DNA from 2 places in the Streptomyces azureus genome. Region 2 is predicted to be linked to the other one. Evidence: riboswitches for the same ligand, from Rfam matches in the RefSeq annotation. Region 2 holds a riboswitch; the other holds the start of a gene.
The links. Region 2 has a riboswitch for glycine ahead of gcvT (glycine cleavage system aminomethyltransferase GcvT). Riboswitches for the same ligand answer to the same signal wherever they lie in the genome.
Positions count from the first base shown of each region.

Region 1: linked by a shared signal. The riboswitch ahead of gcvP (aminomethyl-transferring glycine dehydrogenase) and the one ahead of gcvT (glycine cleavage system aminomethyltransferase GcvT) in region 2 are both predicted to bind glycine.

Region 1 covers NZ_DF968235.1:9,268-13,356, forward strand. Annotated here, with positions in the region: gene AOQ53_RS10620 (DNA polymerase IV) at 1-1,311, shown strand, start outside; gene AOQ53_RS10625 (PRC-barrel domain-containing protein) at 1,351-1,725, opposite strand; glycine riboswitch at 1,839-1,934, shown strand; gene gcvP (aminomethyl-transferring glycine dehydrogenase) at 2,112-4,089, shown strand, end outside.
Region 2 covers NZ_DF968392.1:48,431-52,519, reverse strand. Annotated here, with positions in the region: gene AOQ53_RS32565 (enhanced serine sensitivity protein SseB) at 1-119, opposite strand, end outside; gene AOQ53_RS32560 (AAA family ATPase) at 187-855, opposite strand; glycine riboswitch at 1,037-1,136, shown strand; glycine riboswitch at 1,137-1,256, shown strand; gene gcvT (glycine cleavage system aminomethyltransferase GcvT) at 1,295-2,416, shown strand; gene gcvH (glycine cleavage system protein GcvH) at 2,521-2,898, shown strand; gene glyA (serine hydroxymethyltransferase) at 2,913-4,089, shown strand, end outside.

The DNA.
Region 1 (4,089 bases), on a different contig from region 2:
GTGGTCGTGGGCGGGCTGGGGCCGCGGGGCGTCGTGGCCACGGCGTCGTACGAGGCCAGGGTCTTCGGTGTGCATTCGGCGATGCCGATGGGGCAGGCCAGGCGTCTCGCGCCCAACGCCGCGTATCTCGTGCCGCGCTTCGGGTTCTACAAGGCGATCAGCGAGCGGGTGATGGAGCTGCTGCGGGCGTTGTCGCCGCTGGTGGAGCCGCTGAGCCTGGACGAGGCGTTCGTGGACCTGGAGGCCGGGGGAGCGGCCTGGGACGAGCAGTCGGCGCGGCTGGTCGGGGCGCGGCTGCGCGCGGACATACGGGCCGTCACCGGGCTCACGGGGTCGGTCGGGCTCGCCGCCTCCAAGATGCTCGCGAAAATCGCCTCGGAGCAGGCCAAGCCCGACGGGCTGGTGGTGATCGAGCCGGGGACCGAGCGGGCGATGCTCGGTCCGATGTCGGTGCGGACACTGCCGGGGGTCGGGCCGGCGACGGGCGACCACCTGCGGCGGGCCGGGATCACCACGATCGAGGAGATCGTCGAGGCGGGCGAGGACGAAATGGTCCGGCTGCTGGGAAAGTCGCACGGGCACGGCCTCTACGCCATGGCGCTCGCGCGGGACGACCGGCCCGTGGTGGCGGAGCGGGAGGCGAAGTCGGTGTCGGTCGAGGACACCTACGACGTGGACATCCACGACCGGGTGCGGGTCGGCCTCGAGGTGCAGCGGCTCGCCGACCGGTGCGTGCGGCGGCTGCGCGGGGCCGGCCTGTCCGGGCGGACGATCGTGCTGAAGGTGCGGCGGTACGACTTCTCGACGCTCACCCGGTCCGAGACGCTGCGCGGGCCGACGGACGATCCCGGGGTGATCCGCGAGGCGGCGGCCCGGTTGCTCGACTCGGTCGACACGACGGGCGGTGTGCGGCTGCTCGGGGTGGGCGTCAGCGGGCTCGCCGACTACACGCAGGAGGATCTCTTCGCGCAGGCGGCGGGGGAGCGGACGCCGGGGCAGGGGCCGGTCGAGGAGCCTGCCGTGGCGCCGGCCGAGGAGCAGCCGGCGCTCGCCGAGCGGCTGTGGCCGGCCGGGCACGACGTACGGCACGCCGCGTTCGGGCACGGGTGGGTGCAGGGCAGCGGTCTGGGGCGGGTCACCGTGCGGTTCGAGACGCCCGGCTCGGAGCCCGGGCGGGTGCGCACCTTCCGGGTCGACGATCCGGATCTGGAACCGGCGGATCCGTTGCCGCTGGTGTTATCGAGACCGGAGGACAGCGGCGGGCCGGAGGGCGCGTCCGGAGCTGTGGGGCTGCGGTCCACTGCCCCTTAGACGCCTGGACGGCTGGCAGTTGGACGGCTTGCCGGGGCTTCAGGCCGTCTCGTCCGTGCCTGCCAGTTTGCCGTAGTCGTGGTCCGCGAGCGGGGGAGGTGCGGCGACGTCCAGGCCGTAGTGGTGGTAGAGCTGGAGTTCCTGTTCCGGGGAGAGGTGGCGGCCCACGCCGAAGTCGGGGGCGTCTTTGATCAGGGCGCGGTCGAAGGGCACGTGGAGGGCGCCGTCAATCAGTTCACTCGGCTCGAGTGGGACGAAAGCGTCCCTGCTGAACAGGCCGGTCCGTATGGCCGCCCACTCCGGCTCGCCGGTGGCGTCGTCGAGGTAGACCTCGTCGATCGTGCCGATCCTGGTTCCGTTGCGGTCGAACGCCTTGCGGCCGATCAGGTTGCGCGGATCGATATCGGTTCGCACGGGCCCTCCACATGGTCGCAACTCATCCGTAAGCACTACAAAACGGCACAATCGGAGAAGCGGCCACTCGAAGGTTCGTGCGTTGACCGCGCTGGTACGCTGGCAGCGGCTGCTGACCCCGTGCGGGAGAGTCCTCCAGACACCATCGGAGGCGCCGAAGGAGCAAATCCTCCCCGGAATCTCTCAGGCTCACGTACCGCACGGACGAGGTCACTCTGGAAAGCAGGGCGGGTGTCGACGGCTTCCGCTCTCACCGACGGTGAAAGCCGGAGGCCTTCGGGCGATCCGGTGAAGCTCTCAGGTCGAGATGACAGAGGGGGAGGCCGTTCGGGTACCCGTGCCGTGGTGCCCCTCGAAGGTCGTGTCAGACCAGGAGGCCTCCGCAAATGACCGCCCATCGCATTCCGCTCTCCGAGCTCGAAGAGGCAGTTCCCTTCGAGCAGCGCCACATCGGCCCCGACCACGAGGCCCGCGCCAAGATGCTCGCGCAGGTCGGCTACGGCTCGCTGGACGAGCTCACGGCCGCCGCGGTCCCGGCCGTGATCAAGAGCGCCGAGGCGCTGGACCTGCCGGGCGCCCGCAGCGAGGCCGAGGTGATCGCCGAGCTGCGCTCCCTCGCCGACCGCAACCAGGTCCTCGGCTCCATGATCGGGCTCGGGTACTACGGCACGTTCACGCCGCCGGTCATCATGCGCAACGTCATGGAGAACCCGGCCTGGTACACGGCCTACACGCCGTACCAGCCGGAGATCTCGCAGGGACGGCTCGAGGCGCTGCTCAACTTCCAGACCATGGTCGCCGACCTCACCGGACTGCCCACCTCCGGTGCCTCGCTGCTCGACGAGGGCACCGCGGCCGCTGAGGCCATGGCCCTGTCGCGGCGGCTCGGCAAGAACAAGAGGGGCCTGTTCCTGGTCGATGCGGACGCGCTGCCGCAGACCATCGCCGTGATCCAGACCCGGGCAGAGCCGGCCGGCGTCGAGGTCGTCGTCGCCGACCTCGGTGAGGGCATCCCCGCCGAGATCGCCGAGCGCGAGATCAATGGCGTGCTGATCCAGTACCCGGGCGCCTCCGGAGCCGTTCGGGACATCAAGCCGGTCATCGACCAGGCGCACGAGCTCGGGGCGCTCGTCACCGTCGCCGCCGATCTGCTCGCGCTGACGCTGCTGAAGTCGCCCGGTGAGCTCGGCGCGGACATCGCCGTCGGGACGACGCAGCGCTTCGGTGTGCCGATGGGCTTCGGCGGTCCGCATGCCGGCTACATGGCGGTCAAGGAGAAGATGGCGCGCAGCCTGCCCGGGCGGCTCGTCGGCGTGTCCGTGGACGCCGACGGCAACAAGGCCTACCGGCTGGCACTGCAGACGCGTGAGCAGCACATCCGCCGTGAGAAGGCGACCAGCAACATCTGCACCGCGCAGGTGCTGCTCGCCGTCATGGCCGGCATGTACGCCGTCTACCACGGGCCGGAGGGCCTGAAGGGCATCGCGCGGCGCACCCACCGGTACGCCACGGTTCTCGCCGCCGGGCTCGCGAACGGCGGTGTCGAGGTCGTGCACGGCTCCTACTTCGACACGCTGACCGTGCGCGTCGAGGGCCGGGCCGCCGACGTCGTGGCCGCCGCGCGGGAGAACGGGGTCAACCTCCGTCTCGTCGACGCCGACCACGTCTCGATCGCCTGCGACGAGACCACCACGCGGGCCCAGCTGCGTGCCGTCTGGGCCGCCTTCGGTGTCGAGGGTGTCATCGAGGCGCTGGACGCGGCCACCGAGGACGGGCTTCCGGACGCGCTGCTGCGCACCGACGAATACATGACACACCCCGTCTTCCACCAGCACCGCTCCGAGACCGCCATGCTGCGCTACCTGCGCCGGCTGGCCGACCGCGACTACGCGCTCGACCGGGGCATGATCCCGCTGGGCTCCTGCACCATGAAGCTCAACGCGACCACGGAGATGGAGCCGGTCACCTGGCCCGAGTTCGGGCAGCTGCACCCCTTCGCGCCCGCCGAGCAGGCCGGGGGCTACCTCACGCTCATCCACGAGCTGGAGGACCGTCTCGCCGAGGTCACCGGGTACGACAAGGTGTCCCTCCAGCCGAACGCCGGGTCGCAGGGCGAGCTGGCCGGTCTGCTCGCCGTACGCGGGTACCACCGGGCCAACGGGGACGAGCAGCGCATCGTGTGCCTGATCCCGTCGTCCGCGCACGGCACCAACGCCGCCAGCGCGGTGATGGCGGGCATGAAGGTCGTCGTCGTGAAGACCGCCGAGGACGGCGAGATCGACGTCGAGGACCTGCGGGCGAAGATCGAGCAGTACCGCGACGAGCTGTCGGTGCTGATGATCACGTACCCGTCCACCCACGGTG
Region 2 (4,089 bases):
GGCCCGGCGCCGAGGGAGGCCGAGAGCACCTCCTCCAGTTCGTTGCCTGGCCATCCGCCGTGCGGGTGGGTCTGCGTGTGCGCCGGGAAGTCCGCGGAGAAGTCCGCCGGGAAGTCCATCTGCCTACCGCCTGCCTGGAACCACTGCTGTGGCTCAAAAGGCTAGCGTCTCGCCGGCCGCCTGCGGTCAGCCCGTGAACCCGATCCGGCGCAGGGTGTCCGCCGCGTCCCGGTCGACGAGGATCGCCGAGCCGCAGCCCGCGGGCAGTTCGCCCCGCTCCACGGCGCGCAGCAGGTGGGTGGTCGCCGCACGGTGGCGCAGGAAGGCGTACCGCGAGACACCGCGGCCGCGGTCTCGCTGGCCGGCCAGGGCCTCCTCGGGGGTGACGTCGAGCATGAGCAGATGCAGGGTGCCGTCCCGGCGGCGGGCCTCGCGGGCCAGCCAGCGGCGGACCCAGGCCTGGGTGCCGCAGTCGTGCACGACGACGCCCTCGCCGGCGCGCAGGGCGCGGCGCAGCCCGGCGTAGTGGGCGAGGCGGACGAGCGGGCGGTAGACCGCGTACGGCAGGAAGCGCGGCATGCGGCCGTCCCAGCGGTCGCGGGTGTCCTGGGAGTCGATGCGCCGGCCGGGCACGGTGCGCCGCATCAGCGTGGACTTGCCGCTGCCGGGCAGGCCCGTGACCACGACGAGGTCGCGGGGGCCGAAGAGCAGCGCGTGCGGGCTGCGGCCGGCGCGCTCGCGCAGATCGCGGACGACCGGCACCGGCAGCGGGCCGCAGGCCGCCCGTGCCGGAGCGGCCGGCTGCTCGGGCAGCGCGACGCCCGATGTCGTGGCGTACGCGGTGGTCCTGTTCACCGTGATGTCCTCCCCTGGGGCCAGGTACGGAGTCCCATCCCCGCTGAGTGTAAAGAGAAGGTAATGCCCGATCTCTCTGGTTTTAGTCCTCTTCCTGCAACAGGCCTGCTACAGGGTGGTGCCCCTGCCACCCCGCGACGATGCGTGCAATGATGTGCGCGCCAACTGCATACCGGCCGTTTGAATCCGCGCGGGAGAGTTCCCAGCATCGCTGACGCTGGGGCGCCGAAGGAGCAAGTCCCTCCCTTGAATCTCTCAGGCCCCGTTACCGCGCGGGCGAGGCACATCTGAAAAGCGGGCCTTCCCCTGTCCAGGACAAGGGGTGCGGCTCCACCCAAGGTGCAAGCCAGGACCGTGTGGTCATGGCGAACCTCTCAGGTTCCGATGACAGATGGGGAGGAACGACCTCGCCCGTCATGCCCTTGGAGACGACCGACCGATGAGCAGTACAGGAGAACTCCGCCACACCGCGCTCGATGCCCTGCATCGTTCGCTCGGCGCGACGATGACCGACTTCGCCGGCTGGGACATGCCCCTGCGCTACGGCTCCGAGCGCGACGAGCACAACGCCGTGCGCACGAAGGCCGGCCTGTTCGACCTCTCCCACATGGGGGAGATCACCGTCACCGGTCCGCAGGCCGCCGCCCTCCTCGACCACGCCCTGGTGGGCAACATCGGCGGCGTCAAGCCCGGCCGCGCCCGCTACACCATGATCTGCCGGGCCGACGGCGGCATCCTCGACGACCTGATCGTCTACCGGCTCGCGGAGACCGAGTACATGGTCGTCGCCAACGCCTCCAACGCCCAGGTCGTCCTGGACGCCCTGGCGGAACGTTCCGCGGGCTTCGACGCCGAGGTGCGTGACGACCGGGACGCCTACGCGCTGATCGCCGTGCAGGGACCGGAGTCCCCGGGGATCCTGAAGTCCCTCACCGACGCCGACCTCGACGGCCTGAAGTACTACGCCGGTCTGCCGGGCACGGTCGCGGGCGTCCCGGCGCTGATCGCCCGCACCGGCTACACCGGCGAGGACGGCTTCGAGCTGTTCGTGAAGCCGGAGCACGCGGTCGAGCTGTGGCAGGCCCTGACCAAGGCGGGCGAGGGCGCCGGTCTGGTCCCCTGCGGGCTGTCCTGCCGCGACACACTGCGTCTGGAGGCGGGCATGCCGCTGTACGGGCACGAGCTGAGCACCTCCCTGACGCCCTTCGACGCCGGGCTCGGCCGGGTGGTGAAGTTCGAGAAGGAGGGCGACTTCGTGGGCCGCGAGGCCCTGCGGGAGGCCGCCGCCCGCGCCGAGCAGAACCCGCCCCGCGTGCTGGTCGGGCTCGTCGCCGAGGGCCGCCGGGTCCCGCGCGCCGGGTACGCGGTCGTGGCCGGCGGCGAGGTGATCGGCGAGGTCACCTCCGGCGCCCCCTCCCCCACCCTCGGCAAGCCGATCGCGATGGCGTACGTCGACGCCGCGCACGCCGCGCCCGGCACACCCGGCGTGGCCGTGGACATCCGGGGCAGTCACGAGCCGTACGAGGTCGTGGCGCTGCCGTTCTACAAGCGGCAGAAGTAGACACTGGCCGGGGGCCGCCGCAGGCGCCCCCGTGGTCCTTCGTTCCAGCTCACCAGTAGTCCCCCCGTCAACAGCACTCCCGCGCGTACAGGAGAATCCAGGCCATGAGCAACCCCCAGCAGCTGCGTTACAGCAAGGAACACGAGTGGCTGTCGGCCGCCGAGGACGGCGTCGCGACGGTCGGCATCACGGAGCACGCGGCCAACGCGCTCGGCGACGTGGTCTTCGTCCAGCTCCCCGAGGTCGGTGACTCCGTGTCCGCGGGCGAGACCTGCGGCGAGCTGGAGTCGACCAAGTCGGTGTCCGACCTCTACTCCCCCGTCTCCGGTGAGGTCACCGAGGTCAACGAGGACGTCGTGAACGACCCGTCGCTGGTGAACTCGGCCCCCTTCGAGGGCGGCTGGCTGTTCAAGGTGCGGGTCACGGACGAGCCGGGCGACCTGCTCTCCGCCGACGAGTACACCGCGTTCTCCGCCGGCTGAGGAGGCGTAGCCGTATGTCCGTCCTGAACACACCCCTGCACGAGCTCGACCCGGCCGTGGCCGCCGCGGTCGACGCCGAGCTGCACCGGCAGCAGTCCACGCTCGAGATGATCGCCTCGGAGAACTTCGCGCCGGTCGCGGTCATGGAGGCGCAGGGCTCGGTCCTCACCAACAAGTACGCCGAGGGCTACCCGGGCCGCCGCTACTACGGCGGCTGCGAGCACGTCGACGTGGTCGAGCAGATCGCGATCGACCGCATCAAGGAGCTGTTCGGCGCCGAGCACGCCAACGTGCAGCCGCACTCGGGCGCCCAGGCCAACGCCGCCGCGATGTTCGCGCTGCTCAAGCCGGGCGACACCATCATGGGTCTGAACCTCGCGCACGGCGGGCACCTGACCCACGGCATGAAGATCAACTTCTCCGGCAAGCTCTACGACGTCGTCGCCTACCACGTCGGCGACGACGGCCGGGTCGACATGGCCGAGGTCGAGCGGCTCGCCAAGGAGTCGAAGCCGAAGCTGATCGTCGCGGGCTGGTCGGCCTACCCGCGGCAGCTGGACTTCGCCTCCTTCCGCCGGATCGCGGACGAGGTCGGCGCGTACCTGATGGTCGACATGGCGCACTTCGCCGGTCTGGTCGCGGCGGGGCTGCACCCGAACCCGGTCCCGCACGCGCACGTGGTGACCACGACCACCCACAAGACGCTGGGCGGCCCGCGCGGCGGTGTGATCCTCTCCACGGCCGAGCTCGCCAAGAAGATCAACTCGGCTGTCTTCCCCGGTCAGCAGGGCGGTCCGCTGGAGCATGTGATCGCGGCCAAGGCGGTCGCCTTCAAGGTCGCGGCCTCGGAGGACTTCAAGGAGCGCCAGCGCCGTACGCTGGAGGGTGCCCGCATCCTGGCCGAGCGTCTGGTGAAGGACGACGTCCGGGCCGTGGGCGTGGACGTCCTGTCCGGCGGCACGGACGTGCACCTGGTCCTGGTCGACCTGCGCCACTCGGAGCTGGACGGACAGCAGGCCGAGGACCGCCTCCACGAGGTGGGCATCACGGTCAACCGGAACGCCATCCCGAACGACCCGCGTCCGCCGATGGTGACGTCCGGCCTGCGGATCGGTACACCGGCCCTGGCCACCCGCGGGTTCCAGGCGGAGGACTTCGCGGAGGTCGCGGACGTCATCGCCGAGGCGCTGA